2 regions of the Bradyrhizobium sp. MV1.5 genome follow, and region 1 is predicted to be linked to the other one. Evidence: riboswitches for the same ligand, from Rfam matches in the RefSeq annotation. Region 1 holds a riboswitch; the other holds the start of a gene.
What was found. A riboswitch is a leader RNA that binds a small molecule or an ion and turns the genes downstream of it on or off. The one in region 1 is predicted to bind cobalamin.
Positions count from the first base shown of each region.

Region 1 (6,835 bases):
CGTCGTCCGGCTTCGAACGCAAATGCCAGCTCTGTGGGGCTGAGCGCAGCTTCGACGCTGAAATCGCGCGTGCCGCTGCGCGGCTTGTCGGTCACGATCCCAGCCATCTCCTCCTGCGCCAGCGTGCCGGTGTCGACGACCTCCAGGCTGGAGCCCAGCTCACGCGCGAGCACCGAAATCGCAGCGCCGCCGGAGGCAAAATTCGCCAGCATCGCGATGGTCACTTCTTGCGGATAGGCCGAAACGCCCTGCGCGACGATGCCGTGATCGCCGGCGAAGATGATGATCGGCACCCGCGCCGCGCGCGGTTGCTCCGTTGCTTGCAGGCCCGCAAGCTCGATCGCGAGCTGCTCGAGCCGGCCGAGCGCGCCGGTCGGTTTCGTCAGTTGCGCCTGCCGCGCCACCGCCGCCTCGCGGTGGACTGCGGAGATATCCGGGCATTGTTGGGTGACCCATTCGGGGAGCATGCTGCCTCGCTTGCCTCACGGCCTGCGCTTGAGGATGTAACTGTCCATGATCCAGCCGTGCCGCTCGCGCGCCTCTTGCCGCACGGCGACGATACGCGGGCCGATCTCGGCCAGCGCGCCGGACATGATAATCTGATCGGGCAGGCCGAGATAGGCCCCCCACCAGATGTGCAGGTCCGCCGGATCAAGCGACTGGAACGCCGTGCCGCCATCGAGCATCACCACCACGGTATCGACACCTTGCGGCCAGCCGCCCTCGCGCAAGCGACGTCCCGTCGTGACCAGAAAGGGCTCGCCGATATCGTTGAGCGGCAGCGCATGCGCCGCACACAGCGCCTGGATCGAGGTGATGCCGGGCACAACCTCGATCTTTGGCGAGGGATTGAGCCGCCGCGCAATGCGCAGCGAAGAATCATAAAGCGAGGGATCGCCCCAGATCAGCAGCGCGACCTTGCCTTTGCCTTCGAGATGATCTGCGATCGTCTGCGACCAGACAGCGGCCACGGCATCGTGCCAATCGTCCACGCCCTTGCGATAGTCCGCTTCAGCGGCGTCGCGCACAGGCAGATCGAACTCGGCGATACGTGTCTTGTCGCTGGCGAGCACATCCGCGCAGATCGTCCGCCTGAGATCGGCGAGGTCGGACTTGGCCGTCCCTTTGCGCGGGATCAGGACGAGATCGGCCGCGTTGATGGCACCGATGGCGGCGCGCGTGAGCTGCCCGCGATCGCCGCAACCGATGCCTATCAGGGAGAGCGTGAGCATCGTGCCTGCGAGGGGCGGCCATTAACAGCCGCCCGTTCGCTTGTCTCTAGGCCGCGTTGTGCAAACGCGGCGTGACGAGGCCGGCCGCGGTGACGCCGCGCAGCGACTTCGCCAGCGCCAACACACCGAGATCGGCGATCGGCTCGATCACGATGACGAGCGCATAGGACGCCGCGAAGGTCGCGATGCTGGCAAGGTTGGTCGCGGCAAAACCGGCGCCATAGAGCGCCCAGAACGCCACCCAGGCGATGACGCCGGCCTGATAGGTCGTCGAAAGCGCCAGCGCCTGGCGGTACTTCAGATCGACATAGGCCGTGTTGCGCGAAATGATCCGCGTGGCGATTGCCTGGATCCCGAACAGCGGCACCAGCAGCGTGGTGACGTTCATGCCATATTGCGGCAAGTCGGGCGGCTCGAAGAAGATGCCCTGGAACAGCAGGCCGAACGCGAGGCCGAAGGCCGCAGGCGCCGCTCCAAACAGCAGGAACAAGGTCGAGCCGAGGATGAAGTGCACTTCGGAGACGCCGACCGGGAAGTGCGGCAGGATCTCGAAGAAGACGAACACGAGGCCCGTGGTGGCGAGCGTCCGCGCTGCGAACGACGTGATGCCCTGCTCGCGCACGGTCTCGACCGCGAGCTTCAAGGCAACGCCGCCGACGGCGATGCCGGTTGCATAACTCAGCACAAGCTTGGCGTCCGAGACTAGTCCGGGTTCGATATGCATGGCTCAGATCCTTCTTGCCGTCACACCCGACGGCCTTGGCCTCAAAACGTGCACGGCCGGTCTCCTGGCTCGCGGTTCACTGGGAGTCTCCGACCTTCCCGGGCCTTGCGGCCCAGTGGCTGATCGAAGTCCCTCACCGCTTACAGTCGCGGGGGCGGCTGGGGTTTTGGACGCCGCAACTTGGTCCGCCCACCCCCATTCCCGATTATGCTCCGGCGCTTTGCGCCGCGTCGAGCACCATGCCTCTCTTGTGTGCCCCTTTCGCCAGCCGGGCGTCAAGGGGCGAAGGGCGGCCGAGAGCGTCATGACGGATAATCCCCCGCCAGCGCGCCGAACAGGATGACGGCCGCCGTGGATGCCGCTCCGCCCCGCGCAAGCTGCTCGGCAAGTTCCGAAATGGTGGTGCGGACCAGTCGCTCATCGGGACGGCCGAGCGATTCGGCAAACAACGCCGGCGTGGTCGGGGCGAGCCCGTGCTCGATCAATTTTGCGACGAGCGCCGGAAATGTGCGCCGGCCCATATAGACCACGGTCGTCGCCTCGGGATCGGCCAGCGCCACCCAATTGAGGTCTGGCGGCAGCTCGCCGGTGACGTCCGCTCCGGTAATAAACTGCACCCGGCGCGAGGTGTGACGCCGGGTCAGTGGAATGCCGGCCTGAGCCGCAGCCACGCAGGCCGTGGTGACGCCTGGAATGATCTCGTAGCCGATGCCGGCTTCACGCAGGGTCTCGACCTCCTCCTCAAGCCGGCCAAAGATGCCGGCATCGCCGGACTTCAATCGCACCACGCGCGCGCCTGTTACGGCGTAGTCGACCAGCAATCGATTGACGTGGTGCTGCTTGGTCGAGGGCCGTCCCGCCCGCTTTCCCACCGCGACGAGATTGGCGCCGGGCCGGGCCAGATCGAGGATCGCGCCCGAAGCAAGATCGTCATAGAGCACGACGTCGGCCTCGCGCAGCCGCGCGGCACCCTTGAGCGTGAGGAGCTCGGGATCGCCGGGGCCGGCGGAGACGAAGGACACAAAACCGCTCACCGGTCCTCCGCGATCAGATGGAAGAACGTGCCGGTGGCTTGTCCCCGCCGCGAGCCGGTCTCGGCGATGACCGCGCCTGTCGCGTCGTGGACGACCGCCAGCGCCATGTCGGGCTGCGCGACGATCGTCGAATAGTGGAATTCGTGGCCACGCAGGCGTGCGCCGGCCTGATGGCCCGGCATCGGCGCGGCAAGCTCGGCCAAACGATAGCCCAGATGCATGCGGCGTTTGGCAAAGCTTGTCTCAAGGCCGAGCAGGCCCGTCATCTCGTGGCTGATGCCGTCGGCGTCGGTCAAAGCGCTGCCCAGCACCATATAGCCTCCGCATTCGCCGTGCACCGGACGCGTTTCGGCGAAGGCCCACAATCCGCTGCGGAAGCGCGCATTGGCCGCGATCCTGCCGGCCTGCAGCTCGGGATAGCCGCCAGGCAGCCAGCACACATCGGCGCCCGGATCAGGGCCCTCGTCAGCGAGCGGCGAGAATGTCGATATCTCGGCGCCCGCCGCGCGCCACGCTTCCAACATATGCGGATAGACGAAGGAGAACGCGGCGTCACGGGCCAACGCAATGCGCTGGCCGGGCGGCGTCACGTTCAGGCCGCTCCCGGCAGATGGCGGTGACCAGCTGGCAGCCGAACGCAACACCGCGTCAAGATCGACATGCTCGGCGACGAAGCGCGCGGCCTCGTCGATCAGCTTGCCGATCTCCGCCTGCTCCTCGGCCTGGACCAGCCCGAGATGCCGCTTCGGCAGGCTGATCTCGGCATGGCGCGGCAGCGCGCCGAACACGGCGATGCCGGCGTCCAGCAGCGCACGCCGCACGAGAGCTTCGTGGCGCGGGCTCGCAACGCGATTGAGCACGACGCCCGCAAGGCGCACACCGGGGCGGTAGTCGCGAAGGCCCGCCGCGATTGCCGCCGCCGTTTGTGCCTGGCCGGATGGATCGATCACCAGCAGCACCGGCCAGTCCAGCATCTCCGCAATGTCGGCGGTCGCCCCGGTGCCGCAGACGCCACGGGCAGCCACGCCGTCGAACAGGCCCATCGAGCCTTCGGCCAGCACGACATCGGCGTCAATGCCGCGACTGACGAGATGCGAGATTGTCCCGCGATCCATCGCCCAGCTGTCGACGTTGACTGAGGCGCGTCCTGTCGCGGCTGCATGAAACGCGGGATCGATGTAATCGGGGCCGCTCTTGAAGCACTGCACCCGCAATCCGCCGTTGCGCCAGGCGCGGGCAAGCGCCAGCGTCAGCGTGGTCTTGCCGACGCCCGACGCCGGCGCGGAGATGACGAGCCCTGCCGCCATCACGACACCTCCGGAAAGCGCGGCTCGGCGCCGACCGGCCGATAGCGACGGTCATAGTCGGCGGCATAGAGACGGCTCTCGGAAAAATCCGCCGAGCCCAGCGTTCTGCCGACCAGAATCAATGCAGTGCGCTCCATCTCGCTGCCGACAGCAGCGTCGAGTGTTGCGAGCGTGGCACGGACGATGCGCTGATCGGGCCAGCTCGCACGCCAGACGATCGCGACCGGGCAGTCCGCGCCGTAATGCGGCGTCAGCTCGGCGACGACCTTGTCGAGCAGATGAATCGACAGATGGATGGCGAGCACCGCGCCGGTAGCGGCGAAGGCGGCGAGCTTCTCGCCTTCGGGCATCGCGCTGGCGCGGCCCGGCGTGCGCGTCAGCACCACCGTCTGGGCAAGGCCGGGCAGCGTCAGCTCGACCTCCAGCGCAGCCGCGGCGGCCGAGAAAGAGGGAACCCCGGGCGTGACCGTGTAGGAAATGCCGAGCGCGCGCAGGCGGCGGAGCTGTTCGCCCATCGCCGACCAGATCGAGAGATCACCGGAATGCAGCCGCGCAACGTCCTTGCCGCCCGCATGCGCGGCAGCGATCTCCGCGATGATCTCGTCGAGCGACAGCGGCGCGGTGTTGACGATCCGTGCACCGGGCGGGCAATGCGCCAAGACGCCTTCAGGGACAAGCGAGCCGGCATAGAGACAGACCGGACAGGCTGCGATGAGGTCGCGGCCGCGCAACGTCAGCAGGTCAGGAGCGCCCGGCCCCGCACCGATGAAGTGCACCGTCATGCGCCGTCCCCTTCCGCGATCGCCGCGGTCGCGGTGCGATCCTGCGAGACCACCCGCGTCGCAATCAATCGCGCGCGAGGTCCAGCTGCCGCGAGCGCGGCCGCTTCGGCGACCGATCCCGTCCCGAACTTTTCCGCGATGAGCTTTGATTGTGTTGGCGTGTCGATGCCGGCCAGCATTTCGGCGGTGATTGCCTTGATCGGTATGCCGCATTCGCGCGCAAGCTGCTTCAGCGCGTCTGAGTCGGCCTTGTCGCTGACCGTTGCCACCGCTGCGAGACCTTCGGGACCACCAGCTGCCAGCAGCGCCTCACGCAGCGAGGCCAGCGTGACGTCCCGCTTGAATCCGAGCCCGGCGACCTTCATCGGACCGCACTCCATTGCACCACCGGCCGCGCTGCGTCCCAGGAACGGTAGCGGCCGAGCGGAGCGGCGTGCGCAATCTCGACCCGCATCAAGTCGCCGCCGTGGCGCTGGTGCAGTTCACCCACCAGCGCTTCCGTCTCCAGCGTCACTGAATGCGCGACCAGCCGCGTACCGGGCGAGAGCCGCGACCAGATGGCGTCGAACATCACGATGTCGAGCCCGCCGCCGATAAACACGGCGTCAGGCCCGTCCAGCGCAGCAAGGGCTTCAGGCGCCTTTCCCGCGATGATTGTGATCCGATGTGCCAACCCGAACGCCGCTGCGTTGTTGCGAATGTTCGCGGCGCGATCCTCGCGCGCCTCGACGGCGATCGCGGTGCCGCCGCACAGCGTCCACTCGACCGAAATCGAACCCGAACCTGCGCCAATGTCCCAGAGCCGTTCACCGGGACGCGGCGCCAGCGCCGAGAGCGCGAGCGCACGGACCGGACGCTTGGTGATCTGGCCGTCATGGACGAAGAGTTCGTCCGATAGTCCCGAACTGCGGGGAAGGCCCTGCGCTCCTCTCGCCTCCACGGCTACCGTGACCAGACTCCCGGCAAGATCGCCTGCGAAGCTGTCGGCGCGATGCGCGTCGATACTTTCGCGCGGCCCGCCAAGCGCAGCGAGCGTCCAGAATGCCGAAGCACCCCATCCACGCGCCGTCAGCCATTCTGCAAGATCACCGGCCGCCTTGCCATCGCGCACGAGGCAAATGATGCGTGCACCGTGCGCCAGATGCGGCACGAGACGCTCGAATGGCGCGGCGTGGAGACCGAGACAGGCAATTGCTTCGAGGCGCCAGCCCAATCGCGCGGCGGCGAGCGAGAATGTCGAGGCAGCTGGATACGCGATCCATTCGTCGCTATGGAGCTTTTCGGCGAGGCTCGCGCCGGCGCCAAACCAGAACGGGTCGCCGGAGGCGAGCACGACCGTTGGCTCGCCGCGGCGGCTCAGCACGATCTCTGCATCGAACGGCACCGGCCATGGACGGCCGCGCCCGGTCACGCCGGCAAGTGCAAGATGCCGTTCACCGCCAAAGACAGTTTCAGCCCTGGCGAGCGCCTTTCGGCTTGCCTCGGACAGCCCTGCGAGGCCATCTTCGCCGATACCGATGATGGTCAGCCAGGGATCAGCCATGACACGCGCCCTCATTCTGGGCGGAACGGCCGACGCGAGCTTGCTCGCGGCAGAGATCGCGCGCGCCGGCATCGACGCCGTGTATTCCTACGGCGGCCGCACCCGCGCGCCTGCCAATCAGCCGTTGCCGACGCGCATCGGCGGTTTTGGTGGCGTCAGCGGTCTTGCCGATTACATTCGTCGGGAAGGCATCACGCATGTGATCGACGCGAC
Region 1 is NZ_JBVVPL010000005.1:48,378-55,212, forward strand. It holds gene cobT (nicotinate-nucleotide--dimethylbenzimidazole phosphoribosyltransferase) at 1-467, opposite strand, end outside; gene cobF (precorrin-6A synthase (deacetylating)) at 483-1,232, opposite strand; gene AC0L2J_RS06595 (energy-coupling factor ABC transporter permease) at 1,279-1,956, opposite strand; cobalamin riboswitch at 1,994-2,213, opposite strand; gene cobA (uroporphyrinogen-III C-methyltransferase) at 2,259-2,990, opposite strand; gene AC0L2J_RS06605 (cobyrinate a,c-diamide synthase) at 2,987-4,297, opposite strand; gene cobM (precorrin-4 C(11)-methyltransferase) at 4,297-5,079, opposite strand; gene AC0L2J_RS06615 (cobalamin biosynthesis protein) at 5,076-5,444, opposite strand; gene cbiE (precorrin-6y C5,15-methyltransferase (decarboxylating) subunit CbiE) at 5,441-6,622, opposite strand; gene AC0L2J_RS06625 (cobalt-precorrin-6A reductase) at 6,621-6,835, shown strand, end outside.

Region 2 (6,835 bases), on a different contig from region 1:
CCGGACCGTCGAGGAACGCGTGGCATCGCTTTCGACGGTTTCCTTGTTTAACAATCAGAACTAATGAGGCGTATGAACATGTCAATCCCGGAGCTTCGCCTTGTCGCTGAAGCATCTATTTTAGCTATTGGGCTGCTGATGTCGTCAGGAGCTAACGCCGACGATGATGTGATGAGAAACGCCAAGCAGATCTTCCATCCAATACCCTCGGCCATTCCTGCAGTAAAAGACAATCCAGTGACGCATGGAAAGGTCGAGCTTGGCAAGATGCTGTTCTTCGATCCGCGGCTATCGGCGAGCGGAATCATTAGCTGCAATACGTGCCACAATCTCGGCACCGGCGGAGTCGATGCCGGTCCGACCTCCGTTGGTCACGGCTGGAAGGTCGGCCTGCGCCGGGCCCCAACTGTCTACAACGCAGTGTTCAATGCGGCGCAATTTTGGGACGGACGCGCCGCGGACCTCAAGGCGCAAGCCACCGGCCCTGTGCAGGCGAGTGCCGAAATGAATGCGTCTCCAGATCATGTGCTCGGTATCTTGAACTCAATGCCCAGCTACGTCGTCTTGTTCAAGAACGCTTTTCCGAACGAAGCGAGACCGGTCACCTTTGAAAATTTTGCGAAGGCGATCGAGGCTTTTGAAGCGACTCTCATTACACCTGCGGCTCCATTCGATCAGTATCTGGAGGGCAATACACGTGCTCTCGATGATCAGCAGAAGTCAGGGTTGGCACTGTTTATGGCGAAGGGATGCTCCTCTTGCCACAATGGAATCAATCTCGGTGGACAGGCCTACTTCCCGTTCGGGGTGATGAAAAAGCCGGACGCAAGCGTGCTTCCGGACGCCGATAAGGGCCGATTCGCGGTTACCAGGGCGGCTGGCGACGAATATGTCTTCCGCGCGGCGCCATTGCGGAACGTCGCGTTGCGAGCCCCTTACTTCCATTCGGGCCAGGTTTGGAGCCTGAAGCAAGCTGTTGCCCTAATGAGTGACATCCAGCTCGGCGCCAAGCTTAGCGATGGGGAGGAAAACGACATCGTCGCATTTCTGAATTCGCTGACCGGTCGGCTGCCTAGGATCGAATATCCGGTACTACCAACGCGTACCAACACGACACCAAAGCCTTCAATAGACAGATAGCCTTAGCAGCACCGGCGTCATTCCCTGATGAAGAGCAACAGAGGCGACGCAAGAAACCGGCCTCCCCGCAATGACGTCTAAATGAATGATGCTGTGCTGTCACTCATCACCACGCATACATAAAAATGCCCGGCCTCGAGGGGAGGCCGGGCAGAAGTCACGCAGGAGCAACGCTGCTTTCCGCATCGCACCAGCTTTCGTCGGTAGGGAGGACTACCGGCGACCGATTTACGGCGAGGGCACTCGCCGTCAAAACAAGAAGCGGATATCGCTCCGCGCAACTTAGCGAGCCGCTTGCTTTCCGCTTCTGTCGGAAAGTTCAAGACTTGCCACCACTTGCCAGCTGTCCGGTTGGCAAGGGGAGCCTTGATGGAGCTGGGATCCATCACGCAGGCGGTTTGGCCGCCGTGTCCTGAAACTCAAGCGTCAGTTTGCCGTCACGCGGGAGCATTTGGCAACGCGCCCAACGCCAGCAAATCTTCCCGAAGCCCGCGCCAACGCGCCAATTACGTATGAAATTCCGGAAGGGCGGTAAAATAGATTGTTGTGATGGGACGCATCCACGCGATGGATAAATGAAGCGATAGGACCGTGGTTCGCGTCGAGCGTAAGTGACTTGGAATATGTCACCGGTAAGGCCGGCATGCTGTCGTCCGTCGGATTCGAGCTTGTCGCCGGCTGTGTGGGATCACCTCCGCCGAAGCAGACCGGCAGTCGCAAGCGCTGGAAGCTTTGGGAGTTCGCAAGATATCGCGACCTCCCAACGCGCGTGGATCTTATTCACAAATACGTTGGCGACACGCTGCGTACGATCATGCCTCACCCCGCAACTCGCGTGCGGCGGCCACCATATTGACGAGCGCGGGACGCACCTCTTCCCACCTTCGAGTTTTCAGTCCGCAGTCGGGATTGATCCAGAGCTGCCGATCGGAAACCCGCTGCCGCGCCAACACAATCAGCTGCTTGATCTCGGCTGCTGCGGGAATGCGCGGTGAATGAATGTCATAGACGCCCGGCCCAATTTCATTAGGATAATTGTAGCTCTTGAAAGCGTCGAGCAATTCCATTTTGGAGCGCGACGCCTCGATTGAAATGACGTCGGCATCCATTGCTGCGATCGCATCGATGATTTCGTTAAACTCGGAATAGCACATGTGCGTATGGATCTGAGTTCCGTCAGCGACAGCGGAGGAGCAAACACGGAAACTGTCCACTGCCCAATCGAGATAGTCCTTCCACTGCGATTTGCGCAGTGGCAATCCCTCCCGCAACGCAGCCTCGTCGATCTGGATCATGGTCGCTCCAGCCGCCTCAAGGTCGATGACCTCGTCTCGGATCGCGAGAGCGATCTGTCGGCATGTCTCGCTCCGCGGGATGTCGTCACGGACAAACGACCAGTTCAGGATCGTCACCGGTCCGGTCAGCATAGCCTTGACGGGTTTTTTGGTCAGAGACTGCGCATGTCGCCACCATTTAACGGTCATGGGCTTCGGGCGGGAGACATCTCCAAACAGGATAGGAGGACGAACGCACCGCGAGCCATAAGACTGAACCCAGCCGTGCTTGGTGAATGCGAAACCCAACAGCTGCTCGCCAAAGTATTGAACCATGTCATTGCGCTCGAACTCACCGTGTACGAGCACGTCCAGGCCGATATCTTCCTGCCAATGCACGGTATGGGCTGTCTCCGCTTTCAGAAGCTGCTCGTACTGCGTGTCATTCAGCGCTCCCCGCGCATGAGCTGCACGCGCATTGCGGACGTCCGCCGTTTGCGGGAAGGATCCGATGGTTGTGGTTGGAAACATCGGCAATGCGAAGGCGACGCGTTGGACGTCGGCGCGCTGGGTGAACGCACTGCGACGGCGACGCATGCTATCGTCGATCGCGGCCATTCGTCCGGCGACGTTCGCACTGTGGATCTTCGGCGATGTTTCGCGGGTGACGGATGCATCCTCTGAGAGCGTGAGTTCATCGGCCACGTCGGCAGCATGGCCAGCCAGCGCTTTGCCCAAAATCGAAAGCTCCTTGATCTTCTGCACTGAGAACGCCAACCACGTCTTCAGATTGGGATCGAGATCGATCTCTAGTTCAATATCGGTCGGAACATGAAGCAGCGAGCAGGAGGGGGCAATCTGAACACGGTCCCTGCCCAGTTTTTTGACCATAGGAGCAAGTTGGTCGAGTAGCGCCGGCAGATTAGAGCGCCACACGTTGCGACCATCAACGACACCGAGCGAGACCACTAGATCTCTACCTGCTCTGGCGACAATCGCGTCCAACTGGTAAGGTGCACGAACCAGGTCGACATGAACCCCGGCAACGGGCAAGGCCAATACTGTTTCAAGATTGTCGCCGACAGCCCCGAAGTATGTGGCCAGCATGATTTTAAGCGCCGGCACGGCCTTAGCGAAATGAGCATAGGCCCGGCGGACAGCGGCCCGAGATGCTTCGTCGACGTCCATCACTAGGCATGGCTCGTCGAGCTGAACCCATTCAGCGCCGCGCGAGGCTAGTTCGCGGAGAACATCGACATAGACGGGGAGGAGTCGATCAAGCAGCGACAGCGGATTGAATGCGGGATTTACGCTTTTGCCGAGCTTCAGGAAAGTGACTGGGCCCACTAGGACGGGCCGCGTCTGATAACCGAGGCTTCTTGCCTCCTCATATTCCTCGATCGGCTTCCGAGAGGCATACTTAAAGATCTGATCCTGGTGAAATTCCGGCACCATGTAGTGGTAGTTCGTATCGAACCACTTCGTCATCTCCTGTGCGGCTACGCCGGGCCCATGCTGAGCGTGACCACCGTCTTGAGCGCCACGCGCCATGGTGAAGTAGGTTTTGAGCGACACAGGACCTTCGTTCCAGCCGTAAATGTCGGGAATCGCGCCGACCATTAGGCTGGTATCGAGCACATGGTCGTAGAGCGAGAAGTCATTCGAAGGAATGACGGTCGCACCGCGGGATTTTTGCCGTGCCCAATTAGCGGCACGAAGTCCACTCCCCGCCTCGAGGAGCTCGGCTTCGCTAGATTTTCCCGCCCAGTAGCTCTCGAGCGCGAATTTGAGTTCGCGTCGTGGGCCGATGCGTGACGTCCCCAGTGTGGCAACGGGAAGCGAAAGGATTGACATAGCTTAGACCCCATGTTGGGGCAAAGGCCATGGCGGACGCAGACAGCGAACATCGCGTGAGCGACAACTGCTTGGCGCACACCGGGACGCCCCGCCCGTGGACGATATCTTGTCGAGGCAGGTCTCCTGGCTCACGGGTCGTCGCTGCTGTCCGGCCTTCCCGAAGCCGCATGGCTTCAGTGACTTCGTTGGACAGCGGCTCGCCGCTTACAGTTGCGGGGGCAGCGCCGGCATTGCACCGGCTTCCCTCTTAGCTCCGGATCAAACGAAATCCGGAGACCGCGACGGCTTGGATTATGCGCACGAGGATCGATGCGTCAACCTACCGATTCTCGCTGCGACATTGCCCAAGCGATTACGAGCGCACTAGGCAGGTAAGACGGTCTTGCTCGCGGCCTAGTGAACACGCCCGGATCTGTGGAGGCTCCGCTTTTGAAATGCATTCGCTCCCCGCTCGCGTAACGGTTGAGCTCCACCACCGGAACGAACCCGGGCGGCTTTCGGTATCTGTGTGATCGCGAGGAGGCGACCTTTTCCGTCAGCAGCTTTTCGAACCTGCGCGTCAGGAAGGTGCGATCATCCTCGGCCGGCATCCGTTTGGTCACAGCCCACGAGGCTCCCTAGACATTTCGAAAGCCGGATTGCTCCAGGACCGAACGGATGATCAGGTCGGCTCCTTGGTGTTCGGCGGGCCCGCGACCAGGCACGAGGTCGTCCGCCTCCGTGAGGTTGGCCAAGATGATCCTTCTCGGTGCACTAGGTGTTCACGTGCTCAGCGACTTTTGCGCCGGCTTCGATGCGTCCGTGGCCGCTCGACGCCGGGTCTGCCTCGCCTCGACTCGCCACCAGCGACGATAGGCCGTAACGCGGCCACTGAGCATCGAGGGCCTTGTCCTTGTTCGTGACAAATTCGACGGTGTCCTCCGACAGAGCCCTTTGAGGGGTTCCTCGGCGTCGCTCAGCGTCTTAAGCTCATAACGATGTTAATCGACCTCGATGCGCCCCATGCGGTCGTGGTCTCCTCAAGGTCCCACATCTACAACTTCGTTCGCGAAATCGAGCGATGAGGCCTTTTGGTCGCGGGCTGCCTATCCTGTCTTGGACGGGACACAGGTGTCAGGGACCGGACAGACCACCGCGCATTGCGGCGTGTCGCAATGGCCCTCGCACTCCGTACATTTTTTGGCATCGATAACGTAAATGTCACGCTTCAGACTGATCGCCGCGTTGGGACACTCGAACTCACATGCGCCACAAACGGTGCATTGCGAAGCGACGATCTTGTAAGCCATGCCTTCCGACTCCTTAGGCGAGCGATGCCATGGGCGATCCCTTTCAAATGCCGTGCCAAACGCAGACGCGCTCAATGTTGGGCAATTTGCCCAATTCGGCTGTCCCGGGTCTGAGACCATGTTGCGTCTGCGACAGCAACAGGTCGCTTCAATTTCAGGCTATGAGCCATCGGGCCCTCTTGCGAGAGTCAGTCGCGCCTTGAAGCTGGAAGCGTCCGTCGGTTTGTTTGGCACGTCAGCGCGGGGGCAAGCGAGGCTGACGCTTCCTCCACCGGCGGCGACAAAACCCGCGAACGGACGCAGGTCTACGTCGGATCTCGGCAAACCTCCGGTCACACACCCCGACTGGAGGTTTGTGCAAGCCTCGCTCATGGCTGCAACGCTAGCTGCGCGGAGGACTCGCTGGAGGCTTGCCAAAACGGGCTTGTGGTATAACAAGCTTCGGAGGGAAATGAAGTGGCGGCGGGACGAGCGACACTGGCCTTGCAGACCGACTGAATTGCACTCAGCCTCATGCCTGGTGCCGAGTAGGCATGGCGGTGCTCGCGAGCGTCGCTTGGCCGCACTCAGCCACTCGCAACTATTTTGGACGAGCTGGAGCAGGGTTGAAAGATGACTGTGCAAATTGCTTCAGTGGCATGGCTTTTCCGAACAGATGGCCCTGCGCAAGGTCGAAGCCGAGTTCGGCCACAGCGATTAGGTCAGCCTGGCTCTCCACACCTTCGGCGACGGTGCGCACATTGTACTCTTTGGCTAGATCGACGATATGGCGGCACACCGTTCGCTTGAGGGGCCCATTCGCGCAGCCGCCGACGAACTGACGATCTACTTTCAATTTCATGAACGGGAATTTTGTCATCCCCATCAGCTGCGGCCAATTGGCACCGACATTGTCGATTGCAAGGCCAATGTTGTGAAAGCGAACCTCACGCGCAACCTCGACCAGGAGATCTAGGTTCTGGATCGCTTCCACGCTCTCGATTTCAATCGTCAACCCGCCGAAAGCGGCGTGCGACGGCATGCGCCGACAGAGATCGCGTACCGCCTGCGGGTCAATCAGGAATGCTGCCGGGAGATTGATGGAGAGATCGATCGAAGTTTGCTGCTCCAGAAGATACTGCCAATCCTTGATCGCGCGGTCGATCACGAACTGCGACAAGTTCCTAAAATGCGGATCGTGAGATTCCGGGATGAAATAGGCCGGTGGAACAACGCCCCAGGTCGGGTGCCGCATTCGCACATGAGCCTCGGCGCCGCGGCGGCTAAGGGTACACG
Region 2 is NZ_JBVVPL010000011.1:55,595-62,429, forward strand. It holds gene AC0L2J_RS13310 (cytochrome-c peroxidase) at 73-1,140, shown strand; gene metE (5-methyltetrahydropteroyltriglutamate--homocysteine S-methyltransferase) at 1,953-4,268, opposite strand; cobalamin riboswitch at 4,368-4,567, opposite strand; gene AC0L2J_RS13320 (4Fe-4S binding protein) at 5,357-5,560, opposite strand; gene AC0L2J_RS13325 (EAL domain-containing response regulator) at 6,141-6,835, opposite strand, start outside.
Region 2: another riboswitch for cobalamin. It lies ahead of metE (5-methyltetrahydropteroyltriglutamate--homocysteine S-methyltransferase); the one in region 1 lies ahead of AC0L2J_RS06595 (energy-coupling factor ABC transporter permease).